DNA from 4 places in the Bradyrhizobium sp. USDA 4353 genome. Region 1 is predicted to be linked to each of the others. Evidence: predicted binding sites of a transcription regulator. Region 1 holds the regulator's gene; each other region holds the start of a gene.
What was found. The regulator PhoB, encoded in region 1, activates phosphate uptake and scavenging genes when phosphate is short. The targets are predictions, from matches to a motif close to TGTCATNNANCTGTCAT.

Region 1 (4,208 bases):
GCGCGTTGGCGAGCACGAGGCCGGCCACGAGCGCCACGCTGCGCGCGCGGTCCGTGCGGAGCCGGGCCGCGAGCGCGGCGGCGGGCCGAGGATGATCAATTGGCAAAATCGTCATACTCGGACAGGAGAGCAAGACCCGCGCCAAAAGGCAAGCCTCGCGCTCCCGCGCGCAAATCCCGCTCGAATCAATCCTCGCGGCCTGGTCGAACCCGGATTGATCTCCTCGCTTGGCAACCGGCTATCCGGTCAAGCTCAAACATTGACCAGCCGACGACCAACTCTCTTCCTGCCTGCGCTTCACCGCGCCGAGGCGCTGTGCGCCGCGATCTCGCGCCGCACCGCAGCCTCGAACTGGCTGGCGGGCGCGGCGAACATCAGGCGGGTCTCCTCGTGGAACGCCGAGAAGATGCCGACCACGGCCGGCTCGCCGTTGATCTCGGCCAGGATCGGCGAGCCCGAATAGCCGAAATTGGCGAGGCAATGCACGGTCAGCAGACGGCCGTCCCGGGTCATGCCGGCGCTGCAATTCCTTTGCCCGGTCGGCGAATAGCGCCGCTCCTGGCCATAGCCGATCTCCGAGATCGTGCCGGCCTTGGTCGCGGCCGCGAGCTCGTCGCGGCTGACCGACTTCACCGGCACCGGCTTCGAGGGCAGCGCATCCTTCAGGATGATCAGCGCCCAATCGGCCGGCGAGCGGTCGGTCGACCATTGGTCGTGCTGGGTCGGGATGAAGTCGGGCGCCACGATCAGCTTGTCGGCGACCGACGATGCGGCAGGGGTTCCCTTGTTCAGGCCTGCCAGGAAATGGACGTTGCCGGGGCTGACCTGGGCGAGGCCGTTGAAGACGCAATGCGCCGCCGTCAGCACCACGCGCGGCGCCACCAGAGTGCCCGTGCACGAGCCTCCCGAGCTGAATTGCGCCTGAGTCACGACACCGATCGACGATGCCGGCCAGGAGGTGGGATCGACGACGTCGCCGAAATGCCGGTCGAGCCCGAGAAGCTGCTCGGCGCGCGGATTGGCAATGCCGGCATCGGCCGATTCCGGCTTCGCCCGCCACGCCGCGATAATCTGCTCGGCTTGACGCCGCTGTGCGTCGCTGAGCTTGATACGCTGGATCTCGCGGCCAGCCGACCTGACGCCGTTGCGGCCGGCCATCACCAGCCAAGCATAGCCCTGCACGACGTCCTGGGACATGACCTGGCCATCGAGCATCATCAGGCCGAGCATGTATTGCGACTGGGCAAAGCCCTGCGCGGCAGCGCGGTTGAACCAGCGCGCGGCTTCGCCGTGGTCACGGGCCGCGCCCTCGCCGTTGAAATAGGCGATGCCGAGATAGTGCTGGGCGATGGCGAGCCCCTGATCCGCAGCCTTGCGGTACCAGACCAGCGCCTCGGCCTGGTTGCGTGCGACGCCCACGCCGAAGGCCTGCATGAAGCCGAGATCGAATTGCGCCCGCGCATCACCCTTGCTGGCGAGCGGCTGCAACCGGCGCAACGCCGCTGCCGCCTGTCCGTTCGACGCCGCAGTCACGGCGTCCTCGAGCTCGGCGGCCGTGGCGCCCGCGAGGCTGCCGAGCAGCACGGCGAGACTTATGAGAAGGGTCTTGATCAAGGGCGTCCGCTGAGACCGAAACATCGGCTGCTCAGCAGGCACGATCAAGACGGCGGCGGCGTGGCGGAAAGCGGACCGCTTTGTCCTTAATCCGAGCCGCTCGGGTATCACCCCCGCTCCACCCGCAAGCCCGTTTATCCCTCAGGCCTGCTCCGACTTGGCGAAGCGATCATCGAGCGCATAGCCCGCGCCGCGCACGGTGCGGATCGGATCCTGCTCGCGGCCGGGATTGAGCAGCTTGCGCAGGCGGCCGATATGCACGTCGACGGTGCGCTCGTCGATATAGATGTCGCGGCCCCAGACGCTGTCGAGCAGCTGCTCGCGGCTGAAGACGCGGCCGGGATGCTCCAGGAAGAATTCGAGCAGCCGGTACTCGGTCGGGCCAAGATCGATCGGCCGGCCCGAGCGCGCCACGCGGCGCTTCTCGCGGTCGAGCTCGATGTCGCCATAGGACAACACGGTCGCCAGCCGCTCCGGGCTCGCGCGCCGCAGCAGGCCCTTCACGCGCGCCAAGAGCTCCGGCACCGAGAACGGCTTGACGATGTAGTCGTCGGCGCCGGTCGCGAGGCCGCGCACGCGCTCGCTCTCCTCGCCGCGCGCCGTCAGCATGATGATCGGCAGCTGCCGGGTCTCGGTCCGTGCCCGCAGGCGCCGGCACAGCTCGATGCCGGACAGTCCCGGCAGCATCCAGTCGAGCACGACGAGATCCGGCACGCGCTCCTTGAGCCGCGTGTCGGCCTCGTCGCCGCGCGCCACGGTCTCGACTTCGTAGCCTTCGGCTTCGAGGTTGTAGCGAAGGAGCGTCGTCAGCGCCTCCTCGTCCTCAACCACCAGAATTCGCGCGCCCATGTCTCAATCGTCTTTCTTAGTTGCCGGGGATCGTGGTCGCGAAGCTGGTCATGTCGCCCTTCGGGCGCTTGTCCATGATCTGCTGGCCCTCGATCATATAGAACACGGTCTCGGCGATGTTGGTGGCATGGTCGCCGATCCGCTCGATGTTCTTGGCGCAGAACATCAAATGGATGCAGAACGAGATGTTGCGCGGGTCTTCCATCATGTAGGTCAGGAGCTCGCGGAACAGCGAGGTGCAGATGGCATCGACCTCCTCGTCGCCCTTCCACACCGTCATCGCCGCCGGCAGGTCATGCGCCGCATAGGCGTCGAGCACGGTCTTGACCTGCGACTGAACGAGGTCGGTCATGTGCTCCAGGCCGCGGATCAGCTTGAGCGGATGGAAGTCGCTCTCGAGCGCCGCGACGCGCTTGCCGATGTTCTTGGCGAGGTCGCCGATGCGCTCCAGATCTGTGGCGACGCGCATGGCGCCGACGATCTCGCGCAAATCGACGGCCATCGGCTGGCGGCGGGCGATCGTCAGCACCGCACGCTCCTCGATGATGCGTTGCAGCTTGTCGACCTCGGCGTCGCCGGCGACCACCTTCTGGCCCAGCGCCACGTCGCGCCGCACCAGCGCATCGACGGAGTCGACGATCAGCCGCTCGGCGAGCCCGCCCATCTCGGACACCAGGCGGGTCAGATCCTGCAGATCGCTGTCGAACGCCTTGGCGGTATGTTCACTGGCCATGATGATCTCCTGAAAGGCAATGCTGTCGGCGTCAGCCGAACCGGCCGGTGATGTAATCCTGAGTCCGCCGATCGCTCGGCGAGGTGAAGATCTTGCTGGTGTCGTCGAACTCGATCAACTCGCCGAGATACATGAAGGCGGTCTTGTCGGAGACGCGCGCCGCCTGCTGCATGTTATGCGTCACGATCGCGATCGTGTAGCTCTCCGCGAGCTCCTGGATCAGCTCCTCGACCTTGGCGGTCGAGATCGGATCGAGCGCCGAGCACGGCTCGTCGAACAGGATCACCTCGGGGCGCACCGCCACCGTGCGGGCGATGCACAGGCGCTGCTGCTGGCCGCCCGAGAGCGACAGGCCGGAGGCGTTGAGCTTGTCCTTGACCTCGTTCCACAGCGCGCCGCCGCGCAGCGCCTTCTCGACGCGGTCGTCCATCTCGGACTTCGAGATCTTCTCATAGAGCCGGATGCCGAAGGCGATGTTCTCGTAGATGGTCATCGGGAACGGCGTCGGCTTCTGGAACACCATGCCGACTCGGGCGCGCAGCAGATTGAGATCGAGCTTGGGGTCGAGGATGTTGGTGTTGTCCAGCATCAGCTGGCCGACCGCGCGCTGGCCCGGATAGAGATCGTACATCCGGTTGAAGATGCGCAGCAGCGTGGACTTGCCGCAACCGGACGGGCCGATGAAGGCCGTGACGCGGTTGGTGCCGAGCGACAGATTGATGTTCTTCAGCGCGTGGTGATCGCCATAGTAGAAGTTCAGGTTGCGGGCGGTCACCTTGGCCGGCGCCTCCGGCAGCGACTTCGGAGGAATGGCGGCCGTCGGGCTGCTCACGGATACGGACATGTCGGTCATTTCGAGCTCCTCTCGGCGCCGAGGATGCGCGCGCCGATGTTCAGGGCCAGCACGGTCAATGTGATCAGAAGGGCGCCGCTCCAGGCCAGCTGTTTCCAGTAGGCATAGGGGCTCTGTACGAAGTTATTGATGGTCACCGGCAGGTTCGCCATCGTCTTG
Region 2 (4,208 bases), 1.9 Mb from region 1:
TTCGCCGGCGCCGAATATGGCAACGGCTCGTCGCGCGACTGGGCCGCCAAGGGCACCCGCCTGCTCGGCGTTCGCGCCGTGATCTGCCAGAGCTTCGAGCGCATCCACCGCTCGAACCTGGTCGGCATGGGTGTGCTTCCGCTCACCTTCCAGGAGGGCACCTCGTGGTCTTCGCTCGGCCTCAAGGGCGACGAGAAGGTCACCATCAAGGGCCTGCAGGGTGATCTCAAGCCGCGCCAGACGCTGACCGCGGAGATCGTCTCGGCCGACGGTGCGTCGCAGCAGGTGCCGCTGCTCTGCCGCATCGATACGCTGGACGAGCTCGACTACTACCGGAACGGCGGCATCCTGCACTACGTGCTGCGCAAGCTCGCCGCTTAACCAAAGCGGGATGCGACAGTTTGGCTCACTCTGAAGTGAGTAGCGGGTGATGAAGGAGGCGGCCTAAGACAGAGGCCGCCTCCTTTGCATTTTCGGTTTATTAACTAAGAGGACGGCATCGCGTAGGTGGTGACGCGCGCGAGCGCAGCGGACGGTGGTCCAGACGGGACAGTGGCGATGAGTGGACAGATGTCGTGGTGGTCGCGCGCGGCTCTTGGTGTCTGTGCGGTCATCGCTTTCGTCCGGCCGGCCTCTGCCGACCCTCGTGCGGTGATTGAACTCTTCACCTCGCAGGGCTGCTCGTCCTGTCCGCCGGCCGACAAGCTGCTCGGTGACCTCTCACACGATCCCTCCGTGATCACCCTGTCCCTGCCGATCGATTATTGGGACTATCTCGGCTGGAAGGACACGTTGGCGGATTCGCGCTTCACGGCCCGGCAGCGCGCTTATTCACGGGCCCGCGGCGATCGCGAGGTCTACACCCCGCAGGCCGTGGTCAATGGCGCGGTGCATGTGATCGGCAGCGATCGCGAGGCGATCGAAGGGGCGATCGAGGATACAGGCCGCGGCGGCGCCGTGATGTCGGTGCCGGTCCGCCTGTCGATCGAAGGCCAGGAGCTGACCGTGTCGGTCGCTGCCGCCGATGAGCATGCGGCCCGTAAGCATGGCGAGGTCTGGGTCTGCTCGATCGCGCGCGTCGTTCCGATCCAGGTCGCGCGCGGCGAGAATGGCGGCCGGGAGCTGACCTACTACAATGTCGTCCGCAGTCTGATGAAGCTGGGCGACTGGACTGGGGCGTCGGCAAGCTGGAGCGTCCCGCTCGAGAAGATCGCCCGTGAGGGCGTCGATGGCGCCGTCGTCTATGTGCAGGACGGCAGCCGCGACCGGCCCGGCCTGATGCTCGGCGCGGCTCGCTCGGATCTGCCGTTGCTCACCCGGACGTCGGCGGCGAGCCGCGCTCCCGAGCGCTGAGCCCTTTCGCCCCTCATCTTCAAATTCAAGATGGCTTGATCGACGGCGCGACGCGTCCAGCTTCAGGGCTGACGCGCGTCGCAACATCGTCGCGCGAGCTCCCGCCCAAAAAGCAAAAGGACCAACTTGCGTTGGCCCTTTGCCATTACTTGTGAATAGACCCGATCCTGACGACCCCGGGGGGCTGGGGGCTGAGGAATCCGGAACCGAAAGGACCGGGCCAACGCACACGAATCTTATGCCTAAGGCCGGGGGCAGTCCCTGGGCGGAAAGGCGGCGCGATTATGATTCTGCTAACGATCCCGTGACGCTTGCGTGTTCGCGGAACTCGCGCATCTCTACGAAGCTGCCAAGTTCGGTCATGAAAACCGCCCCTTGCGGCTGACGCCGGTTGGCGCGATCATGTCACACAGATGACAGGAGGACGCTCATGAACCTCACGCCGGAGGATGCCGATCCCAGCGAGAACCGCGCGGCGGCGCGCAACGCGGCCGCAGCGCCGACCCGGGTGACGTTCGACCGTCTCGAGCTGAACCGCATCCTCAATCTCTACGGCCGCATGGTCGCCGACGGCGAGTGGCGCGACTACTCGATCGACTTCCTGCGCGACCGCGCGGTGTTCTCTGTCTTCCGCCGCGCCTCCGAGGTGCCGCTCTACCGGATCGAGAAGGATCCGCGGCTGGCGCGCAAGCAGGGCATGTACAGCGTGATCTCGGCGACCGGCCTGATCCTGCGCCGCGGCCATGAGCTGGAGCGCGTGCTGCTCGCGATCGCGCCGAAGCCGGCGCTGGTCTGACGCACGAGGCGACCCCGCTGTCACCCTCCCCTTGAGGGGGAGGGTCGGCTCAGATGCGCGAAGCGCATGTGAGCCGGGGTGGGGTGATCTCTCCGCTCGAACCGGTTTTCGCGGCTTCACCCCACCCCGCTCGCCCGCTTCGCGTGCGATCGACCCTCCCCCTCCAGGGGAGGGTGAGACTGAGATCGTGGCGCCCGTGGTCGTCATCATCGGAAAAGTTGCGACAATCCGCGCAGAGCAGCGGCGGAGGCGCTTCCACGGGATCAGAGCGCGCTCTGATCTGGTCCTCAGCGGTGCTCAGGCCGGGACGTCGCTGCTGCCGCTTCCGAGCGGCCGTTGCATCATGACCGTATCGAGCCAGCGGCCGAACTTCAGGCCGACGCTCGGATGGGTGCCGATCATCTGGAAGCCGCAGGCGGTGTGCAGTCCGACCGAGCCGGCATTGGCGGAGTCGCCGATCACCGCGATCATCTGGCGAAAACCGCGTTCCTCACACGCCGCGATCAACGCCCGCATCAAGCGCATGCCGATGCCGCGGCGTTGGCTGGCGGGCGCGAGATAGACGGAGTTCTCGACGGTGAAGCGATAAGCGGGCCGCGGCCGGTACGGCCCTGCATAGGCATAGCCCACCACCTCGCCATCCAGCACGGCGGCGAAATAAGGGAAGCCGCCGTCGGTCAGCGCCCGGAAGCGCCGGGTCATCTCCGCGAGATCCGGCGGATCGAGCTCGAAGGTGGCCGTGCCTTCGCGCACGGCCTGGCCGTAGATCGCGGTGATGGCGGGAAGGTCGGCCTCGGTGGTCGGGCGAATTTCGATGCTGGGCATGGCCAGACCATACCAGCGCGCGAAAGCGGTTCAACCTGCGCGGGGCATGGCTGCCGTTCGCAGAACGGGAGATCAACCGGTCGCCCCAGACGGCGTGCGGCACAAAAGAAAAGCCCCGGCACTGAGGCCGGGGCTTCGAAGGTCGCTCGTCGGAGCGATCAGATCAGTCGCGCTGTCCCAGCAACTGCAAGAGCAGCGTGAACAGGTTGATGAAGTTCAGGTACAGCGACAGGGCGCCGGTGATCGCTGCGCGCTCGGCGATGTCGCCGCCCGCGGAGGCGTAGCCGTAGATGTACTCGTTCTTCAGGCGCTGCGTATCCCAGGCGGTCAGGCCGGCGAACACGAACACGCCGATCACCGAGACGATGAACTGCAGCATCGAGCTCGCCAGGAACAGGTTCACGAGGCTCGCCAGCACGATGCCGATCAGGCCCATGAACAGGAACGAGCCCATGCCCGTCATGTCACGCTTGGTCGTGTAGCCGTACAGGCTGAGCGCACCGAAGGTCGCCGCGGTGATGAAGAACACCCGCACGATCGAGGTGTGGGTGTACACCAGGAAGATCGACGACAGCGAGATGCCCATCAAGGCCGAGAACACCCAGAACAGGATCTGCGCGGTCGACGGCGCCAGGCGGTTGATGCCGGCCGAGATCGCGAACACCATGACCAAGGGGGCCAGGATGAACAGCCACTTCAGCGGGCTCACGAACATCGCGTAGCCGAACTGCGTCAGATAGGCGTTGCCGAACTTGAACACGCCGGCTGCCGGATCGCCGGTCACCGACGCCATGTAGACGCCGAGCGCCGCGAGGCCGGTGATGGCCAGGCCGATGCTCATGTAGTTGTAGATGCGCAGCATGTAGGCGCGCAGACCGGCGTCGACGGTCGCGGCATCGGCGCGCCCGGCCACCCGGCCAAAGGGTGAAGCATAGTTGCGGTCTAGGTCCGACATGGTCGAATTCCCGTTGGTTGCCCGGCAGCCCGGTCCTGGCAGGACCCTTGGCCGGTTCTCGAAAAACCCTATCTCATCAACGCTGCCATCGATATTAAATTTGCGTCATCGGCAAATTCGCCATCTTTTCGCAGAGCTCTTTGGCAGCTTTCTGAGCCCATCCTTAAATGGGAAACTAGCATATTTGGTGCAAGCTTCCACGCGCGGCTGAATGTCGCTCCGCGCGCGTTTGGGCCGTGAAAAACCCGTTAACCGTGCGGCATGACCGCACAATAGCTC
Region 3 (4,208 bases), 190 kb from region 1:
CCGTTCTGCGCGAAGTAGTCGTTGGCACTGCTTTCATTGGCCGGCGCGGCGAACGAGTAGGACGTGCCGTTCGCGGTGACGCTCTGCGGGGTGTAGCTCGGGCTCGTGCCGGAGAAGACCGAGGCGGCCGCCGCAGCGGAGGTTCCGGCAATGTCGTTGGTGGTCGCGATCAGCGAGCCGACATTCACCTGGCTGCCGCCGCCGAAGATGATGCCGTTCGGATTGATCAGCAGGACGGTGCCGTCGGCCTTGATGTTGCCGAGGATCTGGCTCGGCCTGCCGGTCGCATCGACGCGGTTCAGCGCGATCCAGCCGGGATTGCCCTGCTGGTTGTAGACCAGCGTGGTGTTTTTCCCGACATTGAACTGATACCAGGTCATGATGGCCTGGGGCGCGGTCTGGTTGATCGTGACGGTCGTCCGCCCGTTGCTCGCGCTCGACTGCACCGGCTGATCGGCGCCGGTCCACAGATTGGTCGCAGCTCCGGCCTGCGACGCGTTGGTGACGCGCGGATCGACGACGAGCCCGCCGGGCGACAGGCCATCGGTCACCGCCGGCAGGCCGTTGCCGAGGCTGGTCGACACACCGGCCATCGCGGCGTTGCGCGCGGCCGCCTGGGCCGCCTGCATCGCCTTGAGCACCGCCGCCGCCCGAGTCATGGCATCCTGCGACTGCTTGGCGATCGTGGCGGCCTGCTGCGAGGCCGCCGAGGCCGCAGCACTCGCCGCCGCGGCCGCCGACGCCGCCCCCGTCGCACCAAGCGGACGGGCCTGAACGACCGCGCCGGTTACGAGCAGCGCGACGGCGCTCACGCAGCCGAGCCAGAGCAGCCGGCGGAAACGGGACGGAGCCGCTGGCGTGGCTTGCAGCGGAGCGGACCAGGATGGCGTGGTCTCGATCGGCGAACGCGCAACACGCCGCCGACGCAGCGCCGCCGTTGCAGCGCGCTTCGCCTGCGTTGACCTGCCCTGCGCCATCGTCCGCTCCTGACGTCACCGTGATCGTCGCGCTCGCCCGCCGGTCGCGGCTGGGCTCACTGCTGAACAGACGATCGATCGGGGCCGGGACTGAAAGAGTTTCGGCAGGCGGTTGATCCCGGTCGTCAGTGCGTCCTCACGCTGACCCCGATCCGCACCGGCTGCGCCATGCCCGGCGGCTGGGGACGGCTGATCATGAGGCCGCGCAGCGCCGCAACCAGGGCCGTGTCGCGCGCGGGATCCCCCGTCGTGCTCGCCACCATGACCTGGTCGATAGTGCGCTCGGAATTGATCCACAGATTCACGACGGCGCGATAATTGCCGTCGCGCGTCCTGGGGTTGTTGCGCAGCGCGTTATGGACGTCGATCCGCACGGAGTCGCTGAACTCCTGTGACGGTGCCGATGGCGAACTTCCGCCCTGGACGTGCATCGTGCCTAGCGACAGGTCGGAGCCGAAGCGCGGCGCGGCGCCCTCCACACGCTGGGGCGCATCGAGCGTCAGCGTCACCGCGCCGGGGCGACTGTACTGCACCTTGAGATCGGTCCCCGCCAGCAGCCTGATCAACGCGTCATGCGCGGTATAGCGGCCCTCCACCGCGGCGGATTGCCGGCCTTCGGCGGACTTGCTTTCATACAGCAATTGAACCCCGGCCAATTGGCCGAAGGCCTGCAACGCCGTGGCCAAGGGCTGCGCCGGGATCGAGAACAGGCGCGGCTGCTCATCGCCTGTGGCTTCACCGGCGTGACTTGCCGCGCCGGCGAGGAGAGCGAGCGCAGCGACAACGAGATGCCACGAAGCCGTCCGACGCATCGCGCTCATCCTGCCCCCACGTTAATTCTCACGCGGCCGGCGCGACGCCTGCAACATCGACGGCGTGCAGCGAGCGCCATGTCGACAGCTCCGCAAGCTCGGCGTCCGGCCGCCGCGCAACGATGTCGCCGCGTCCCAGATACATGGAGCCGGCATTGCCGTCGATCGTGATCCAGTCGCCCGGCGAAATCACGGCGTCGCCGATCCGCGCCAAGGGCGCCTCGCCGTCGATCCGGATCGCAGCACATCCGACGACGCAGGGCTTGCCCATCTGGCGGGCGACGAGAGAGGCGTGCGCGGTGCGAGCCCCGACGGCCGTGACGATCCCCGCTGCCGCGGCAAAGCCGGCGATATCGGCCGTGCTGGTGTCATGACGGATCAGGATCACCGGATCACCGGATGCCGCCAGCCGTTCCGCGGACGCGCTGTCAAAGACCGCCCGCCCCGTCGCGACGCCGCCGGAGGCCGCGACCCCGACCGCCGCCGGCTGCCCGGTCGCCATGAGCGAGGTCTCCGTCAGCGCGTCGACATCGACGCCCGCGATCCGCTCGAGCGCCTGCTGCGGCGTGATCAATTGCTCATGCACCAGATCGACCGCAATGCGCAGCGCGGCGCGCGGCGTGCGCTTGGCGGCGCGCGTCTGCAGGATCCACAGGCGGCCTTCCTCGATGGTGAACTCGATGTCCTGGACGTCGCGGAACTCGCCTTCCAGCCGCTTCAATGTCGCGCGCAATTGCTGCGCGACCTCCGGCAGCGTCCGTGACAATGCCGCCTCGGTCTCCGGCGTCCTCCGGCCAGACACCACGTCCTCGCCCTGCGAGTCGAACAGCACGTCGATGACCGGCGTGTCCGCGCCCGTCGACGGATCGCGCGAGAATGCAACGCCCGCGCCCGACGAGGTGCCACCATTGCCGAACACCATGGCCTGCACCGTCACCGCCGTGCCCTTGAGATCCTCCAGTCCCTGGAGCCGTCGATAGGTCCGCGCCCGCTCGCTGGTCCAGGAGCGATAGACCGCCCGCGCCGAGCGCTCCAACTGGACCGCGGCGTCCTCCAGCCAGCCGTCATCGTCGGAATCCTCCAGCAGCCGCCGCTCCTCGGACGCCAGCCGCTCCAGCGCCTCGCTGTCGAGCTCGCGCTCATTCGCCGCGTCTTCTGCCGCGATCATCTGAGTCAACCGCTCCGCCAGCGGCCCGGGATCGATCCCGAGCACCGTCTCGGCATAGCTCTCGAGCAGGCGCCGGCGGCAGTCCCAGGCCAGCCGTGGCCGTCCGGTCGCGCGCACGAGGCCGCGCACGGCGCGCGACGTGCAGCCGACATTCAGGACGGTGTCGAGCATGCCGGGCATCGACCGCGCCGCGCCGGACCTGACCGAAACCAACAGCGGATTGCGCGAGCAGCCGAACGATTTTCCCGTCGCCTGCTCCAGGAAGGCGATGCCCTCCTTCAAGCCGTCGACGAGCTGACGCGTGGCCTGACTCTTACCCGCAACGACATCGGCGCAGAGCTGCACCGGCAGCACGAAGGCGGGCGGCACCGGCAGATCCAGCGCGGCCATCCGGGCGAGGTTGGCCGCCTTCGCTCCGACCTGTTCGGCGCCGGGCAGCTCACGCCGGCCATCGCCAATCCGTACGATCGTCATTGCATCATTCCTCACGCCGAGAGGTCACTCATCGTATAGCGCCGCAGCAGATGGCCGAAGCTCGCCAGGCAGTCGGTGGCGCGCTCGATCGCGCGCGCGAGCTCCAGCGCGGCCAGCGATGCGGTCACGTCGAGGCCGCCGGAAAACACCAGCGTCGTGATCTCGCGCTCCCGCGCATCCGCCTGATGCTCCGCATCCATCAGCCGGGCGACCGCCGCCAACGCATCCTCGGAATCCGCGCGGCGCCCCTCCTGAACCTCGGCGGCGGCGGCGAGGCCGGCCGCGGCATGCTCGGTCGCGGTCACGCCGACAGCGGCGAGCGCCTGCAGCGCGGAGCTGATCTCGGGCTTCATCGGGGCTGGCGTCAGCGACGCGATGAACGCCGCCTGCTCCAGCTCATCGATCGCCTGCTCGACCCGGTCGACCAGATCGCCGATCACCGCGCGCGCATTGAGCCGGGTGATCTCCGCACGCGCCTCGATCGCGATCCTGTCGGCCTTCTGCTCGATCCGGCCGGCGCGCTCCGCGAGCTGCTTGACGGCCGCCGGATCAGGTTCGGTCATCGCCAGCGATTGCTGGACCAGCGCGGCGACGTCGCGCGCCAGACCGATCTGGCGAAGCACCATCGCGAGCAAGGCGCTGTCGACGCGGTCGAGATGTCTGACGAGATCGGCACCGATCCGGTCGCGCGCGAGCCGCGACGACTGTCCCTCCAGCAGCGCCTCGGTCGAGATCTGCAGGCAGGCCTTGAGGAAGCTGATCGCGGCCTCGCGCCCC
Region 4 (4,208 bases), 2.1 Mb from region 1:
AGCGCGACACGACGGCAGTGGTCACCGCCAATGGCGGCAAGGTGATCGGCGGCGTCAAGCATCCGCTCAACACCTCGGACTTCTCGTCCTTCCTGCTCCAGGCGCAGTCGTCGGGCGCCAAGGTCATCGGCCTCGCCAATGCCGGCGGCGACACCACCAACTCGATCAAGCAGGCGGCCGAGTTCGGCATCACCAAGGGGGGCCAGAAGCTCGCCGCGCTGCTCTTGTTCCTGACCGACGTCAAGTCGATCGGGCTCGACATCGCGCAGGGCCTCAACTTCACCGAGACGTTCTACTGGGACATGAACGACCAGACCCGCGCCTTCTCGGCGCGCTTCTCCAAGCGCATGAAGAACGGCGCGCCGCCGACCATGGTGCAGGCCGGCGTCTATGCTGGCCTGATGCATTACTTCAAGGCGCTGGAGGCGCTCGGCGAGAACCCGCATGACGGCGTCAAGGTCGTGGACAAGATGAAGTCGATGCCGACCGAGGATGCGCTGTTCGGCAAGGGCGAGATCCAGCCCAACGGCCGCACCATCCACACCGCCTATCTGTTCGAGGTCAAGAAGCCGTCGGAATCGAAGGGCCCGTGGGATCTGTACAAGCTGGTCGGCTCGGTGCCGGGCGATCAGGCCTTCACGCCGCTCGACAAGAGCGCATGCGCGCTGTTGAAGAAGTAAGCCGCTGCCGCCCCGGTGGCCGAGGCCGCCGGGGCGCTGCTGTCCTCAAGGAAACGCCGAGAGAAACAGAACAAGACGATGCAGGCTCTCTACGCACAGCTCCTGGTCGGACTGATCAACGGCTCGTTCTACGCGCTGCTCAGTCTCGGGCTTGCCGTCATCTTCGGCATGCTCAACATCATCAATTTCGCGCATGGCGCGCTCTACATGATGGGCGCGTTCTGCGCCTATTTCCTGCTGAATATCGGCGGCATCAACTACTGGCTGGCGCTCTTGCTCGCGCCGATCATCGTCGGCGCCTTCGGCATGGTGCTCGAACGCACCATGCTGCAATGGCTCGCCGGGCTCGATCACCTCTACGGGCTGCTGCTGACCTTCGGACTGGCCCTGATCATCCAGGGCGTGTTCCAGAACTTCTTCGGCTCGTCGGGCCTGCCTTATGCCATTCCCGAACAGTTGCGCGGCGGCATCAATCTCGGCTTCATGTTCTTACCCGTCTACCGCGGCTGGGTGGTGATCTTCTCGCTCGTGATCTGCCTCGCCACTTGGTTCCTGATCGAGCGGACGCGGCTCGGCGCCTATCTGCGCGCCGCGACCGAGAACCCGACCTTGGTGCGGGCGTTCGGCATCAACGTGCCGCGCATGATCACATTGACCTATGGCCTCGGCGTCGGGCTTGCCGCGCTGGCCGGGGTGTTGTCGGCGCCGATCAACCAGGTCCGTCCCTTGATGGGCGAGAACATCATCATCGTCGTGTTCGCGGTCGTCGTGATCGGCGGCATGGGCTCGATCATGGGCTCGATCATCACCGGCTTTGCGCTCGGGGTGATCGAGGGACTGACCAAATATTTCTATCCCGAGGCTTCCAACACCGTGGTCTTCGTTCTGATGGTCCTGGTGCTGCTGGTGAAGCCGACGGGTCTGACCGGACGGGCGGCCTGACATGACATCGATCACCGACGACACCCAGCCGATCACCCCGCGCGCGATGCGCGACGAGATGATCGTGTTCGTCATCATGGCGGCGCTGCTCGCCATCGTGCCGTTCACCGGGCTGTACCCGTTCTTCGTCATGCAGGCGCTGTGCTTTGCGCTTCTCGCCTGCGCCTTCAACCTTCTGATCGGCTATGGTGGCCTGCTGTCTTTCGGCCACGCGATGTTCCTCGGCACGGCCGGCTATTGCAGCGCCCATGCGCTGAAGGTCTGGGGGCTGCCGCCGGAGCTCGGCATCCTCACCGGCGTCGCCGGATCGTTCGTGCTGTCGGTGATCACCGGCTACATCTCGATCCGCCGCCAGGGCATCTATTTCGCCATGATCACGCTGGCGCTCTCGCAGTTGCTCTATTTCATCTATCTGCAGGCGCCTTTCACGCATGGCGAGGACGGAATCCAGGGCATTCCTCAGGGCCGCATGTTCGGCGTCCTCGACCTGTCCAAGCCGACGGTGCTCTATTATGTCGTGCTCGCCGGTTTCCTTGCCGGCTTCCTCATGATCTTCCGCACCATCAACTCGCCATTCGGCGAGGTGCTGAAATCGATCCGAGAGAATGAGCAGCGGGCGATCTCGCTCGGCTACAAGACTGATCACTACAAGCTGCTGGCGTTCATCCTGTCCGGGACCTTGGCGGGTCTTGCCGGAGCGCTGAAGGTCTTTGTCGCCCAGAATGCGTCGCTGACCGATGTCGAGGTGGCGATGTCGGGACAGATCGTGCTGATGACGCTGGTCGGCGGGCTCGGCACGGTGTTTGGACCGGTGGTCGGGGCCTTCGTCATCGTGGGCATGCAGCAATATCTGGCCGGGTTCGGGCAGTGGGTGACCGTCATCCAGGGCGTGATCTTCGTCGCCTGCGTGCTCACCTTCCGCCGCGGGGTGATCGGCGAAATCGCCCATCTGTTGAAGCGGTCACTCTAAGCCGTTGATCTAACGAAGGTTATCAAAAGGGCAGAATGCGGTGGATCAGCCGTCCTCCGCTTCTTCTGCGGCGTGATCCGGAGTATGACACTTCTGTGACGGGCCAGCCCTGGCCTGTTTCGGAATGGATGGATCTCGTCCCATGCTCAACTGGTTCCGCGCCGTCCTCCCCAAGGAGGAGCGGTTTTTCGATTTGTTCGCCCGCCACAACAAGGTGGTGATCCAGGGCGCGCATGCGCTTGTGGATATGCTGAAGGGCGGCGACGACGTGTTGACCCATTGCCAGCGCGTCAGCCAGTTCGAGAACGACGCTGACAACATCACGCGCGAGGTGCTGACCGCCGTCCGCCGCACCTTCATCACCCCGTTCGACCGCGGTGACATCAAGAACCTGATCACCTCGATGGACGATGCCATCGATCAGATGCAGCAGACCGCCAAGGCGGTGGTGCTGTTCGAGGTCAAGGAGTTCGAGCCGACGATGCGCGAGATGGGCACTCTCTTGGTCGACTGCGCCAACCTGATCGGGAAGGCGCTGCCGCTGCTGCAGGCGATCGGCCAGAACGTGCCGATGATCACCGCGATTACCGAGGAGATGACCAAGCTCGAGGGCCGCGTCGACGACCTCCACGACATCGGGCTCAAGGAGCTGTTCCTCAAGCACCGCAACGCCAACACGATGGACTTCATCGTCGGCGCCGAGATCTACGATCACCTCGAGAAGGTCGCAGACCGCTTCGACGACGTCGCCAACGAGATCAATTCGATCATGATCGAACAGGTCTAGGGTAGGGCCGCGCCGTGGACGCTCAACTCGGCCTGCCCATCCTGGTCTGCCTCATCGCCGTCGCGCTCGCCTTCGACTTCCTGAACGGCCTGCACGATGCCGCCAATTCGATCGCGACCATCGTCTCGACCCGCGTGCTGCGGCCGCAATACGCCGTGTTCTGGGCCGCGTTCTTCAATTTCGTTGCCTTCGGCGTGTTCGGCCTGCATGTCGCGCAGACCATCGGCACCGGGATCATCGACCCGGCGATCGTCGACGCGCAGGTGATCTTCGCAGCCCTTGTCGGCGCCATTGTCTGGAACCTCGTGACCTGGGCGGCTGGCATTCCCTCCTCGAGCTCGCACGCGCTGATCGGTGGTCTGGTCGGGGCAGGGGTCGCCAAGGCCGGCATCTCTGCCGCGGTGTGGAGCGGCCTGTCGAAGACCGTGCTGGCCATCGTGCTGTCGCCGCTGGTTGGCCTGATCCTCGCGATGATCCTGGTTGCGATCGTGTCCTGGGCCTCGGTGCGCTCGACGCCCTTTGCCGTGGATCGCGCCTTCCGCATCCTGCAATTCGCTTCCGCCTCACTGTATTCGCTCGGCCATGGCGGCAATGACGCGCAGAAGACGATGGGCATCATCGCGGTGCTGCTGTACTCGCAGGGCCATCTCGGCGAGCATTTCACGGTGCCGTTCTGGGTCGTGCTGTCGTGCCAGGCGGCGATGGCGATGGGCACCCTGATGGGCGGCTGGCGCATCGTCCGCACCATGGGCCTGCGCATCACCAAGCTGAACCCGATGCAGGGCTTCTGCGCCGAGACCGGCGGCGCCATCACCCTGTTCCTGGCGAC

Region 2: a site for PhoB is predicted at 1,756-1,772, ahead of ACVILH_RS06275 (DUF2794 domain-containing protein). Genes of this name have one in related genera too.
Region 3: a site for PhoB is predicted at 1,755-1,771, ahead of ACVILH_RS14005 (STN domain-containing protein). Genes of this name have one in related genera too.
Region 4: a site for PhoB is predicted at 2,677-2,693, ahead of ACVILH_RS24655 (DUF47 domain-containing protein). Genes of this name have one in related genera too.

What each region holds. Positions count from the first base shown of each region.
Region 1 covers NZ_JBSSGB010000001.1:3,363,639-3,367,846, reverse strand. The annotation lists gene ACVILH_RS14795 (HoxN/HupN/NixA family nickel/cobalt transporter) at 1-115, opposite strand, end outside; gene ACVILH_RS14790 (trypsin-like serine protease) at 298-1,614, opposite strand; gene phoB (phosphate regulon transcriptional regulator PhoB) at 1,756-2,463, opposite strand; gene phoU (phosphate signaling complex protein PhoU) at 2,480-3,196, opposite strand; gene pstB (phosphate ABC transporter ATP-binding protein PstB) at 3,228-4,049, opposite strand; gene pstA (phosphate ABC transporter permease PstA) at 4,046-4,208, opposite strand, start outside.
Region 2 covers NZ_JBSSGB010000001.1:1,416,261-1,420,468, reverse strand. The annotation lists gene acnA (aconitate hydratase AcnA) at 1-381, shown strand, start outside; gene ACVILH_RS06280 (DUF1223 domain-containing protein) at 571-1,353, shown strand; gene ACVILH_RS06275 (DUF2794 domain-containing protein) at 1,784-2,149, shown strand; gene ACVILH_RS06270 (N-acetyltransferase family protein) at 2,447-2,974, opposite strand; gene ACVILH_RS06265 (Bax inhibitor-1/YccA family protein) at 3,138-3,929, opposite strand.
Region 3 covers NZ_JBSSGB010000001.1:3,172,553-3,176,760, reverse strand. The annotation lists gene ACVILH_RS14010 (filamentous haemagglutinin family protein) at 1-977, opposite strand, end outside; gene ACVILH_RS14005 (STN domain-containing protein) at 1,103-1,663, opposite strand; gene ACVILH_RS14000 (PEP/pyruvate-binding domain-containing protein) at 1,818-3,431, opposite strand; gene ACVILH_RS13995 (DUF47 family protein) at 3,443-4,208, opposite strand, start outside.
Region 4 covers NZ_JBSSGB010000001.1:5,446,286-5,450,493, forward strand. The annotation lists gene ACVILH_RS24640 (ABC transporter substrate-binding protein) at 1-680, shown strand, start outside; gene ACVILH_RS24645 (branched-chain amino acid ABC transporter permease) at 759-1,622, shown strand; gene ACVILH_RS24650 (branched-chain amino acid ABC transporter permease) at 1,624-2,592, shown strand; gene ACVILH_RS24655 (DUF47 domain-containing protein) at 2,735-3,379, shown strand; gene ACVILH_RS24660 (anion permease) at 3,394-4,208, shown strand, end outside.